One region of the Streptomyces sp. SP17BM10 genome, then DNA from elsewhere that is predicted to be linked to it. Evidence: riboswitches for the same ligand, from Rfam matches in the RefSeq annotation. Region 1 holds a riboswitch; the other holds the start of a gene.
What was found. A riboswitch is a leader RNA that binds a small molecule or an ion and turns the genes downstream of it on or off. The one in region 1 is predicted to bind glycine.
Positions count from the first base shown of each region.

Region 2: it holds a riboswitch for glycine, as region 1 does, so the genes downstream of both, gcvP (aminomethyl-transferring glycine dehydrogenase) here and gcvT (glycine cleavage system aminomethyltransferase GcvT) in region 1, are expected to answer to the same signal.

Region 1 is NZ_JAQYXB010000577.1:45,054-51,558, forward strand. Features, by position in the region: gene PUR71_RS17295 (enhanced serine sensitivity protein SseB C-terminal domain-containing protein) at 144-1,076, opposite strand; gene PUR71_RS17300 (enhanced serine sensitivity protein SseB C-terminal domain-containing protein) at 1,193-1,987, opposite strand; glycine riboswitch at 2,253-2,358, shown strand; gene gcvT (glycine cleavage system aminomethyltransferase GcvT) at 2,590-3,711, shown strand; gene gcvH (glycine cleavage system protein GcvH) at 3,811-4,185, shown strand; gene glyA (serine hydroxymethyltransferase) at 4,282-5,550, shown strand; gene PUR71_RS17320 (L-serine ammonia-lyase) at 5,706-6,505, shown strand, end outside.
Region 2 is NZ_JAQYXB010000409.1:13,035-19,539, forward strand. Features, by position in the region: gene PUR71_RS03415 (MFS transporter) at 1-485, opposite strand, end outside; gene PUR71_RS03420 (PRC and DUF2382 domain-containing protein) at 686-1,792, opposite strand; glycine riboswitch at 1,945-2,048, shown strand; gene gcvP (aminomethyl-transferring glycine dehydrogenase) at 2,289-5,189, shown strand; gene PUR71_RS03430 (DUF5999 family protein) at 5,302-5,493, opposite strand; gene PUR71_RS03435 (hypothetical protein) at 5,865-6,437, opposite strand.

The sequences.
Region 1 (6,505 bases):
GGCATATCCCTCTTCACATGGCCGTGATAACCGTGTCAAGATGCCTGACACCCGCCGCCGCGAAGTCGTCCGGAAAACGCCGAAGCCGACCTGACGCAAAGTCAAGTCGGCTTCTCGAATCGGGTTTTGGCGGGTTTAGCGGTTCAGCGCCCCGGGTATCCGGGCCACGGCCGCTGGGGCGGCTGCGGCTGCCCGTGCCAGCCCGGCCCGGTCGGCCCGGTCGGCTGGGGGTAGTACGGCGGGGCCTGGTGGCCCGGCGGCGGCACCGGCGGGTAGGCGCCGGTCGGCCGGCCGAGCCCGGCCGCCTCGCGGTCGTAGAACGGCCGCGCCTTGGCCCGCATCCAGAGCGCCACCGGGTCGTACTCGTCGGCCATCGCCACCGTGGACACCGCCAGCCCCTCCGGGGCCACCGCGATCGCCCGCTGCATCAGCGCGCGCACCGCCTCCACGGCCGGCGGGGAGCTGTCGTACAGGTCCAGGCCGATGGCCAGGTACGGTTCGCCCACGGCCGGCTGCACCCAGGCCCGGCGCAGCGCCCGGACGGCCCGCACCTCGCGCGCCTGGTGCTCCAGCAGCGCGAAGAACTGCTGGGCGTTCACCTGCGGCTCGCCGAGCCGCAGCGGCCCGGCCGGCAGCCGGTCCAGGCCCGCCGCGATCCGCCGCAGGTCCGCCCACGGCACGCCGACCCCGCCGCCCGGGGCGTGCGGGTTCAGCCACAGCCCCCAGCGGGTGCGGTACAGCGACGCGGCGATCTCGCGCCCGGAGATGACCTCGTGGGCGCGCGCCCAGCCGGACGCGGCCAGTTGCTCGGGGGAGGTGACGGCCGGCGCGTAGCCGTGGCCGCTGATCTCCATGTTCCCGTACTGGGCCTCCGGGCTGCCCGGGGTGCCGTGCCACAGCAGCATCCAGACCTGGCCCTCGGCCAGGGCGCGGAGCAGTTGCTCGTACGCCTCGTAGCGCTCCGGCGCGACCTCGCGCAGCGCGCGCTCCAGCGCTCCCGGATCCGCGCCGGGGCGTCCGGCCGGTGCCTGGCCCCAGGGCCCCGGTGCACCACCGGACACCGCTCCCGCACTCATGCGCCCACCTCGCCGCGCCTCTTTCCTCACCTGCCGCCGGCCCGTCGGCCGTCTGCACGCACCCTATGGCGCGGCACCGGCCGACGCCACGGCGACGTGCCTACGAACGAACCCCGTCACACCCGCGCGTAGAACGGCAGCACCCGGGTGAGCAGCCACTCGACCACCGGATCGTCCGCGAGGTCGAGCAGCACGAGGTGGACGCCGCCGGGCAGCGGCGCGGTTCCCAGCGCGCGGCCGAGCGCCTCGTTCACCGCCGCCGGGTCGGCCGGGGCGGCCGGGTCCAGCTGCACGCCGATGAACATCACGGTCGGCTCGCCCTCGATGCTGGCGAGCGCGCGGCGCGCGGTCAACACTCCCGGCAGGGCGGCGAGTTCGGCGCGGCAGACGGCCAGGAAGTGCTCCGGGTCCTCCCCCGGCACGGGCTCGCGCAGCGCGACCCGGCCCCCGGTCGGGGCGGAGGGGTCCTCCCAGCGGTCCTCGCGCGGACCGCGGCGCAGCTCGGCCACGCCCTGCGGCGGCACCGGGATGCCCACCGCGGCCTCGGGGTTGACGGCGATCCCGACGCCCAGCGGCAGCCCGCGGGCGAACTCCCAGGCCGGGGCGATCGCGAAGGCCATCCCCGGCGCCTGCTGGAGGAACACCTCCTGCGAGGAGAAGACCGGGACGTACGGTTCGCCGCCCAGCTCGATCGTCGGCAGGTCCAGCGCCTGCCCCCGCGGGTCGCCCCCGGCGGGCAGCGGGATCCACACCTGGCTGCGGGCCAGCACCTCGACCACCCGCGGCGTCGCGCCCGGGTCGCCCAGCGCGGCGGTGAGCACCTGCTCCAGCTCGTTGGCCGGCCAGGTTCCGCCCGGCGGCGGCGTGTCCGGGCCGCCCCACCCCTGCTGCTGCTCCACCGGGTACCCCATGCGCCGCCGTACCGCCCTCTGCCCGTCGGCCGCCCACTGCTGCCGACGCGCAGCAGTCTAGGGTCTGCCGTCGATGGTCTGCCGGCGATGTCCCGTCGTCCGCCCGCACGGCAGGCGGGAGATCGGCGGCAGACCCCAGGGGCGCGCGTTCGCCTCCGCGTCCTGTGACCGGGTCCCCCCTCCCATCGGTGCCGCGGACGTGCCATGATGTGCGCGTCCGACGGCGTCGTGCGCAGTCGGCCCCTCCAACTCCATACCGGCCGCTCGAACCCGCGCGGGAGAGTCCGGAGTGCCCCGTCTGGCGGCACGGCCGGCGCCGAAGGAGCAAGTCCTCCCCGGAATCTCTCAGGCCCCCCTACCGCGCGGGTTAGGCACATCTGGAAAGCGGCGCACGGCCTGTCGTGCGCCCACCCACGGTGCAAGCCGCCATTCTGTCCGGAAAGCTGGAAACAGCGACGGGCCGCTGCGCGGTGAAGCTCTCAGGTTCGACGACAGATGGGGAGACCCACGCCGCCGCATGCCCGCGCGCAGGAGTCGGTCCCCGAGCGGGTCCGGTCCGGCGCGTGCACCCCTGAGTGCCCAGACCGAGGAGTTCCCAGGCCATGTCGTCCCTCCGCCTCACCGCGCTCGACGCGCTGCACCGCGCCCTCGGCGCGACCATGACCGACTTCGCCGGCTGGGACATGCCGCTGCGTTACGGCAGCGAACGCGAGGAGCACCTCGCCGTCCGCACCAAGGCCGGTCTGTTCGACCTGTCCCACATGGGCGAGATCACCGTGACCGGCCCGCAGGCCGGCGAGATGCTGGACCACGCGCTGGTCGGCTTCGTCTCCGCCCTCGGCGTGCTGCGCGCCCGCTACACCATGATCTGCGCCGAGGACGGCGGCATCCTGGACGACCTGATCGTCTACCGCCTGCGCGAGGACGCCTTCCTCGTCGTCGCCAACGCCTCCAACGCCCAGCTGGTGCTGGACGAGCTGATCGCCCGCGCCAAGGGCTTCGACGCCGTCGTCACCGACGACCGCGACACCTACGCGCTGATCGCCGTCCAGGGCCCGGAGTCCACCGCGATCCTCGCGAAGACCACCGACGCCGACCTGCCCGGCCTGAAGTACTACGCGATCCTCCCGGCCCGGGTGGCCGACCGGGACGTCCTGCTCGCCCGCACCGGCTACACCGGCGAGGACGGTTTCGAGATCTTCTGCGCCCCGGCCGACGCCGAGCCGGTCTGGCAGGCGCTGACCGCCGCCGGCGAGGGCCACGGCCTGGTGCCGTGCGGCCTGTCCTGCCGCGACACCCTGCGCCTGGAGGCGGGCATGCCGCTGTACGGGCACGAGCTCTCCACCGACCTGACCCCGTTCGACGCCGGCCTCGGCCGGGTCGTCCGCTTCGACAAGACCACCAACGACGGCGCCTTCATCGGCCGCAGGGCCCTGGAGCAGGCCGCCGCCGCGGCCGAGGCCAACCCGCCGCGCGTCCTGGTCGGCCTGGTCTCCGAGGGCAAGCGCGTGCCGCGCGCCGAGTACACCGTCGTCTCCGCCGACGGCGCCCCGATCGGCCGGATCACCTCGGGCGCGCCGTCCCCGACGCTGGGCAAGCCGATCGCGATGGCCTACGTCGACGCGGCCCACGCCGCCCCCGGCAGCGCCGTCGCGGTGGACGTGCGCGGCAAGCACGAGCCGGTCGAGGTCGTCGCCCTGCCGTTCTACAAGCGCGCCCGCTGAGGATCTTCCCGGGCCCTCGGTCACCACTGAACCGCGACGAAGCCGTCCGCGCGGCGGCCCGCTTCGTCGTACCCGCTTCCCATCCTGGAGAATGACGCCATGAGCAACCCCCAGCACCTGCAGTACACCAAGGAGCACGAGTGGCTGACGGCCGCCGAGGACGGTGTCTCGACGGTCGGCATCACCAAGCACGCCGCGGACGCGCTCGGTGACATCGTCTACGTGCAGCTGCCCGAGGTCGGCGACGAGGTGACCGCGGGCGAGACCTGCGGCGAGCTGGAGTCCACCAAGTCGGTCAGCGACCTGTACTCCCCCGTGACCGGCGAGGTCGTCGAGGTCAACCAGGACGTCCTGGACGACAACGCCCTGGTCAACAACGCCCCGTTCGAGGGCGGCTGGCTGTTCAAGGTCAAGGTGGAGTCCACCGACGAGCTGCTCAGCGCCGACGAGTACACCGCCTTCATCGGCGGCTGACCGGCCCGTGACGGGTGGGGGCCGCAGCGCGGCGGCCCCCCTCCCGCCCCCGCTCCGCCCCGCCGTCCCTCCTCTTCGCCCCGGGAAGACCACACCATGACGGTTCTCAACCAGTCCCTGCACTCCCTCGACCCGGAGATCGCCGCCGCGGTCGACGCCGAGCTGCACCGCCAGCAGAACACCCTGGAAATGATCGCCTCCGAGAACTTCGCCCCGGTGGCGGTCATGGAGGCCCAGGGCTCGGTGCTCACCAACAAGTACGCCGAGGGCTACCCCGGCCGCCGCTACTACGGCGGCTGCGAGCACGTCGACGTCGTCGAGCAGATCGCGATCGACCGCGTCAAGGCCCTGTTCGGCGCCGAGCACGCCAACGTCCAGCCGCACTCGGGCGCGCAGGCCAACGCCGCCGCGATGTTCGCGCTGATCCAGCCGGGCGACACCATCCTGGGCCTGAACCTGGCCCACGGCGGTCACCTGACCCACGGCATGAAGATCAACTTCTCCGGCAAGCTCTACAACGTGGTCGCCTACCACGTCGACGAGAAGACCGGCCAGGTCGACATGGCCGAGGTCGAGCGCCTGGCCAAGGAGCACCAGCCGAAGCTGATCATCGCCGGCTGGTCCGCCTACCCGCGCCAGCTGGACTTCGCCGAGTTCCGCCGGGTCGCCGACGAGGTCGGCGCCCTGCTCATGGTGGACATGGCGCACTTCGCCGGCCTGGTGGCCGCGGGCCTGCACCCGAACCCGGTGCCCTACGCGGACGTGGTCACCACCACCACCCACAAGACCCTGGGCGGCCCGCGCGGCGGCGTCATCCTCTCCAAGGCCGAATGGGCCAAGAAGATCAACTCCGCGGTCTTCCCCGGCCAGCAGGGCGGCCCGCTGGAGCACGTGATCGCCGGCAAGGCCGTCGCGTTCAAGGTCGCCGCGTCCGAGGAGTTCAAGGAGCGCCAGCAGCGCACCCTGGAGGGCGCCCGCATCCTCGCCGAGCGCCTGCTGCAGGCCGACGTCGCCGAGGCCGGCGCCTCCGTGCTGTCCGGCGGCACCGACGTGCACCTGGTGCTGGTCGACCTGCGCAACAGCCAGCTCGACGGCCAGCAGGCCGAGGACCGCCTCCACGAGGTCGGCATCACGGTCAACCGCAACGCCATCCCGAACGACCCGCGCCCGCCGATGGTCACCTCCGGCCTGCGCATCGGCACCCCGGCCCTCGCCACCCGCGGCTTCGGCGCCGAGGACTTCCGCGAGGTCGCCGACATCATCGCCGAGGCCCTCAAGCCGGCCTTCGACGAGACCGTCGCCGCCGCCCTGAAGGCCCGCGTCACCGCGCTGGCCGAGAAGTACCCGCTCTACCCGAACCTCTGATCACCGGGGGTGGGTGACCGGCCTCACGCCGGCCACCCACGGGAGTTTCCGGGGCACCGCGCACACTGGAAAGACGCGCGGTGCCCCTCCTCATGCTGCGCCCACCGCGCAGCACCACCCATGTCCTCCCACGAGACCAGACAAGGACGTCCCCCGTGGCCATCAGCGTCTTCGACCTCTTCTCCATCGGCATCGGTCCGTCGAGCTCCCACACGGTCGGCCCGATGCGCGCCGCCCGGATGTTCGCCCGGCGGCTGCGGTCCGAAGGCCTGCTGCCCGGGGTGGTGAGCGTCCGCGCCGAGCTGTACGGCTCGCTCGGCGCCACCGGCCACGGCCACGGCACCCCGAAGGCCGTCCTGCTCGGCCTGGAGAACAACTCCCCGCGCACGGTCGACGTCGACCAGGCCGACAAGGACGTCGAGCGGATCACCGCCGAGAAGCGGCTCAGCCTGCTCGGCGAGCACCCGATCGACTTCGACCCCGACACCCAGCTGATCCTGCACCGGCGCCGCTCGCTGCCCTACCACGCCAACGGCATGACCCTGTGGGCGTTCGCGGCCGACGGCTCCACGCTGCTGGAGAAGACCTACTACTCGGTCGGCGGCGGCTTCGTCGTCGACGAGGACGCGATCGGCGCGGACCGGGTCAAGCCCGACGACACCGCGCTGCGCTACCCCTTCCGCACCGGCGAGGAACTGCTGCGCCTCACCCGCGAGACCGGGCTGTCGATCTCCGGCCTGATGCTGGAGAACGAGAAGGCCTGGCGCAGCGAGGAGGAGATCCGCGCCGGCCTGCTGGAGATCTGGCAGGTCATGCAGGAGTGCGTCCGGGCCGGCATGTCCCGCGAGGGCATCCTGCCGGGCGGCCTCAAGGTGCGCCGCCGGGCGGCGGCCGGCGCCCGCGCGCTGCGCGCCGAGGGCATCGGCCCGGCCAACGCGATGGAGTGGGTGACGCT
Region 2 (6,505 bases), on a different contig from region 1:
CCGGTGGCCACCAGGCCGAGGCCGGAGCCGACGCCCATCGAGGCGCTGATGGCGGCGACGCCGCCGGTCACCTTCTGCTTGGGCAGCTCGTCGCGGACGATGCTGATCGCCAGCGGCATCACGCCACCGCCGGCGCCCTGGAGGACGCGGGCGACGATCAGCAGGCTGAACGAGTGGGTGCTGACGGCCAGGGCCGAACCGGCGACCAGACCGGCCAGCGAGATCAGCAGCATCGGCTTGCGGCCCCGGAGGTCGCCGAAGCGGCCCAGGAGGGGAGTCAGCACGGCGGCGGACAGCAGGTTGGCGGTCATCAGCCAGGTGATGTTGGAGCCGGAGACGTCCAGTTCCTTGGCCAGCGAGGGCAGGATCGGGACGACCGCGGTCTGCACCACGCTGAACGACAGCATCGCCAGGATGAGGGCCGGCAGGACCCGGCTGCTGCTCTGCTTCTCGGCCGCGGTGGTGGGCTGAGGTGCCTCACTCACGGTTGCTTCCTCCCGTACATAGTGAATGAACTGAAATAACCATGCAGGGAGATACTTCAGAGTGTCAAATATCGAGTGGTTAAGGTTTGGCAAAGGGGGGTGGTCGGGTGGGGGTGGGGGTGCCTGACGCGGGCTGGGGGAGGGGGCGGGGACATGGCAAAGGCTCCCGGTGGGGGCCGGGAGCCTTTGCCGGGTGGGGCTCAGGAGAGGGGGCGGAGGGAGGTGCCGTTCGGAGCGGGGGTGCCGTTGGGGGCGGTGGGGGTGTCGTCGTGGACCTCGACGTTCTCACGGCGGAGTTCGTCGTGGATGACCTCTTCCGCGGTGTAGCGCTCGACGACGAGGCGGACCCGCTCGATCGGGGCGAGGTACTTGTGGACCACCGGGCGCTCCTCACGCAGGGTGACCTCCTCCACCGCCTCGGCGATCTCCTTCTCGGTGAGGGCCGCCCGTTCGGCGTCGCCCACCGGCATCCGCTCCACCCGGACGCGTTCGCGGACCACCGGGACCCGGCGTTCGACCTGCTCGCTCGTCACGTACTTGCGCAGCTTCGCCGTGCCCAGCACGTGCCACTCGGTGGAGATGTCCAGCCGCTCCTCGCGACACGTGATCTCCACCGGGCCGCTGGGGGCGGACGGGGCCCCGGTCGCCGGCGCGGTCCGGGGCTTGGGCTGGACGAGGGGCTGGGCGGTGGGGGGTTGGGCGGTGGGGGGTTGGGCGGTCGTGGTCGCGGCCGCCATGGGGGTGGCTGCCGGCGCGGGGGTGCTGAGGGTCCGCATGTCGGCCTCCGTGGCGGTCGTGGTGGGAGCGGTGGTGAGGGTGGTCGTGGGGGCGACGGTCGACGTGGTGGCGGCGGCGGTGGTGCCGAAGTCGAGGTCGGGCTTCGGGGGCCCCGCCGCGTCGCCGTTCACCGGCCGGCCGTTCACCGGGGTGTCGAGGCCGTAGTAGCGGTAGAGCTGGAGCTCCTGGGCCGGCGACAGGTGCTGGCCGACGCCGAAGTCCGGCGACTCCTTGACCAGCGACTTGTCGTACGGCACGCGGAGCTCGTCGCCGGAGAACTCGCTCGTGGTGAGCGGGACGAAGGCGTCCCGGCCGAAGATGCCGGTGCGGACGGCGGCCCACTCGGGCTGGCCGGTGGCGTCGTCCAGGTACACCTCGTCGACCGTGCCGATCTTGTCTCCGTTGCGGTCGACCGCCTTGTGGCCGATGAGGTCGCGGGGGTCGATATCGGTCTGCACTCTTTCCTCCAGTGCGCTGCGCCTGCGGAACGCCCGCAGGACGGCGGCCGGAGCACCCGTGCCGTCCGCCACTTCACACCAAAAGCCATCAACCGGACGGCCGCGAGCGGGGTGCGTCCGGACGGGCTGCGGGGTGGGCCGTTCGGGGGACGCGCGTAGACCCCGGGTGACCGGACACACCCGTGATCGAACGGGCTCCCGCTGGTACCCTGGGCCGCGACCGCCGAGCCCGCTCGGGAGAGTCCCCGAAGGCGAAAACCGCTGGTCGGGGCGCCGAAGGAGCAACTCCTCCCCGGAATCTCTCAGGCATCCGTACCGTGTGGGATAGGTCACTCTGGAAAGCAGGGCAGGACCGCCGGCGAGGGAGCCGACGGCCACCACCCTCACCGACGGTGCAAGCCGGCGGAGCGCCCACGGCGCGCCGCGCGGGCGAAGCTCTCAGGTCCCGATGACAGAGGGGGAGGCCTGTCGGGTCCGCCCGCCAGCAGGCCCGTCCGCTGTCCGCAGCGGTGCAGGCCGACCGGCGTGCGTACCCCCGCCGGTCCGTGACCAGGAGGCCTCGACCACCATGAACGCCCAGTCGAACGCGGGACGCCCGAGCGGCGCCGTCACCCTCACCGAGCTCGAGCAGGCCAGCCCCTTCGAGAACCGCCACATCGGCCCCGACGCCGCCGCGCAGGAGAAGATGCTGGCCCAGGTCGGCTACGGCTCGCTGGACGAGCTCGCCGCCACCGCCGTGCCGGAGGCGATCCGTTCCATCACGGGCCTGGACCTGCCCGCCGGCCGCAGCGAGGCCCAGGTCCTCGCCGAGCTGCGCGAGCTGGCCGGCCGCAACCAGGTGCTCCAGCCGATGATCGGCCTGGGCTACTACGGCACCTTCACCCCGCCGGTGATCCTGCGCAACGTCCTGGAGAACCCGGCCTGGTACACGGCCTACACGCCGTACCAGCCCGAGATCTCGCAGGGCCGCCTGGAGGCGCTGCTCAACTTCCAGACCCTGGTCTCCGACCTGACCGGGCTGCCCACCTCGGGCTCCTCACTGCTCGACGAGGGCACCGCCGCCGCCGAGGCGATGGCGCTGGCCCGCCGCGTCACCAAGGTCAAGGGCGGCGTGTTCCTCGTCGACGCCGAGACCCTGCCGCAGACCGTCGCGGTGATCAACACCCGGGCCGTGCCGACCGGCGTCGAGGTCGTCGTCGCGGACCTGTCCGCGGGCATCCCGGCCGAGGTCGCCGAGCGCGGCGTCTTCGGCGTGCTGCTCCAGTACCCGGGCGCCACCGGTGTCGTGCGCGACCTCACCCCCGTCATCGAGCAGGCCCACGGCCTCGGCGCGATCGTCGCGGTCGCCGCCGACCTGCTGGCGCTGACCCTGCTCAAGTCGCCCGGCTCGCTCGGCGCCGACATCGCCTGCGGCACCTCGCAGCGCTTCGGCGTGCCGATGGGCTTCGGCGGCCCGCACGCCGGCTACCTGTCGGTGCGCGCCGAGTTCGCCCGCTCGCTGCCCGGCCGCCTGGTCGGCGTGTCCGTCGACTCGGACGGCAACCGCGCCTACCGCCTGGCACTGCAGACCCGCGAGCAGCACATCCGCCGGGAGAAGGCCACCAGCAACATCTGCACCGCCCAGGTGCTGCTCGCCGTCATGGCGTCGATGTACGCCGTCTACCACGGCCCGGACGGCCTGGCCGACATCGCCCGCCGCACCCACCGCTACGCCGCCGCCCTCGCCGAGGGCCTGCGGGCCGGTGGCGTCGAGCTGCTGCACGGCGAGTTCTTCGACACCGTCACCGCCGTCGTCCCGGGCCGCGCCGCCGAGGTCGCCGCGGCCGCCCGCGCCAACGGCATCAACGTCTTCCAGGACGGCGAGGACCGGATCTCGGTCTCCACCGACGAGACCACCACCCGCGAGCACCTGGCCGGCGTCTGGGCCGCCTTCGGCGTGCCCGCCGTCGAGATCGCCGAGTCCGCCGAGGCGCTGCCCGCCGCGCTGCTGCGCGAGGACGAGTACCTCACCCACCCGGTCTTCCACAGCCACCGCTCGGAGACCGCCATGCTGCGCTACCTGCGCCGCCTGTCGGACCGTGACTACGCGCTGGACCGCGGCATGATCCCGCTGGGCTCCTGCACCATGAAGCTCAACGCGACCACCGAGATGGAGCCGGTGACCTGGCCCGAATTCGGCCAGCTGCACCCGTTCGCGCCGATCGACCAGGCCCAGGGCTTCCTGAGCCTGATCCGTGAGCTGGAGCGGCAGCTGGTCGAGGTGACCGGCTACGACGCCGTCTCGATCCAGCCGAACGCCGGTTCGCAGGGCGAGCTGGCCGGTCTGCTGGCCGTCCGCGCCTACCACCACGCCAACGGCGACACCCAGCGCGACGTCTGCCTGATCCCGTCCTCCGCGCACGGCACCAACGCGGCCTCCGCCGTGATGGCCGGCATGCGGGTCGTCGTGGTGAAGACCCTCGTCGACGGCGACGTGGACGTCGAGGACCTGAAGGCCAAGATCGAGCAGCACCGCGACAGCCTGTCGGTGCTGATGGTCACCTACCCGTCCACCCACGGCGTGTACGAGACCGAGATCACCCAGATCTGCGCCCTGGTGCACGAGGCCGGCGGCCAGGTGTACGTGGACGGCGCCAACCTGAACGCCCTGGTCGGCCTCGCCAAGCCGGGCAAGTTCGGCGCGGACGTCTCGCACCTGAACCTGCACAAGACCTTCTGCATCCCGCACGGCGGCGGCGGCCCGGGCGTCGGCCCGGTCGCGGTGCGCGCCCACCTGGCGCCGTACCTGCCGAACCACCCGCTGCAGGAGGAGGCCGGACCGGCCACCGGCGTCGGCCCGATCTCGGCGGCGCCGTGGGGCTCGGCCGCGATCCTGCCGATCTCCTGGGCGTACGTCCGGCTGATGGGCGGCGAGGGCCTCAAGCGCGCGACCCAGGTCGCCGTGCTGAACGCCAACTACATCGCCAAGCGCCTGGCCCCGCACTTCCCGGTGCTCTACACCGGTCCGGGCGGGCTGGTCGCGCACGAGTGCATCATCGACCTGCGGCCGCTCACCAAGGAGACGGGCGTGACGGTGGACGACATCGCCAAGCGCCTGATCGACTACGGCTTCCACGCGCCGACGATGTCGTTCCCGGTGGCCGGCACGCTGATGATCGAGCCGACCGAGTCCGAGGACCTGCACGAGATCGACCGGTTCTGCGACACGATGATCGCGATCCGCGCCGAGATTGACAAGGTCGGATCGGGTGAGTGGGCGGCCGACGACAACCCGCTGTGCAACGCCCCGCACACCGCCGCCACGCTGGCCGGCGACTGGGCGCACGGCTACTCGCGGCAGGAGGCCGTCTTCCCGGCGGGCGTGAACCCGGCGGACAAGTACTGGCCGCCGGTCAGCCGCATCGACGGTGCGTACGGCGACCGCAACCTGGTCTGCTCGTGCCCCCCGCTGGACGAGTACGGCGTCTGAGTCCGGTCGGGCAGGCGTGAGTGGCAGGGCCCCGGTGGTGACGTCCGCCGGGGCCCTGCCCGTTCTCGTGGGCCGCCCCGCCCGCGATGCGTGCGTTTGGTCGGGCCGCGGGTCAGGCCGCGTGGGCGACCGGGCGGCGCGGCGCGATCACCCGGCCGTCGGGCAGCAGCTCTCCGGTGTCCTCGAACAGGAGGACGCCGTTGCAGAGCAGGCTCCAGCCCTGCTCCGGGTGGCAGGCCACCGGCACGGCCGCCTCGCGGTCCTCGGACTCGGCCGACGGGCACTCAGGACGGTGCTGGCACATACGCGTACCCTCGCTTCGCTCTGCGATCCTCCCCGTGGGGCGGCCTCCGACGGCGTGCCGTCGGGAACCGCCGCGCAGTCGGATCCTGTCCGCGCGCCGATCAGGTGTTGAGCGGCGCTCAAGTGGGTAGGACAGGTGGTCCTTCCACGCTGGTTCCCAGTGTCGGCATACGCGGACGCGCGCGCAGCGATTTGGTGACATGCGCCACAACTCCCGGGCAGAGATCACCCGTTCAGGTGGGGTCGGGCGGGAAATTCGCACGGACGGGTCAGGCGCAAGGTGACCCATCAGGGCCATGGACGGTAACCCGTCCGGGTGAGTGAGGGGTCCGGAGAACCCTGGGGTAGGGGGTGCCGCCAGGGGTGCCCGGGTCAGGAGGTGCCGAGGAGCAGTGGCTTGGTGAGGGGGGCGCGCGCGAGCAGCGGGAGGAGCTCGGCGGCCGGGTAGGCGCGGTGTGCGGTGACACCGAGCGGGGCCGGGGCGAGTGGGATCAGCAGGTCGGCGGCCGGGCTGGTGTCGGGGCTGTGCAGCCACAGTGCCGTCGCGTACTGGCCGGGGAAGGTCAGCAGGCGGGGCTGGTGGCGCACCCGGGAGCCCTGCGCGAGCTGCCAGGCCTGGCGCAGCGCCCGGACGGTGGAGTCCAGGTAGGGGCCGGCGGTGAAGTGGGAGAAGGTGTGGCCCTCGATGTCCAGCACCACTTCCGCGGCGGCGGCCACGTCGGCGCCGTCCTTGATCAGGAAGCGCCAGCCGGTGCGCCGGGCGGCGGTGAGCTCGGGGTGCGGGCCGTCCAGGACGTGGACGGCGAGCGGGTGCGCGGGCAGCAGGGGGCCGGCCGGATGACGGAGCGCTGCGGCAGCGGGTTGGCGCAGCGCGCTCTCCGAGTCGAGTGCGGCGAGGACCGCGCGCAGGGCGCTCGGTGGGGGTTGCGGGGTCTGCAGAGTCATGGCGAGGTCGCCTCTCCGTGTGAGATCGGCGTGCGAGTGCGGCATACCGGCGTGGCGCGGTGTGTCAA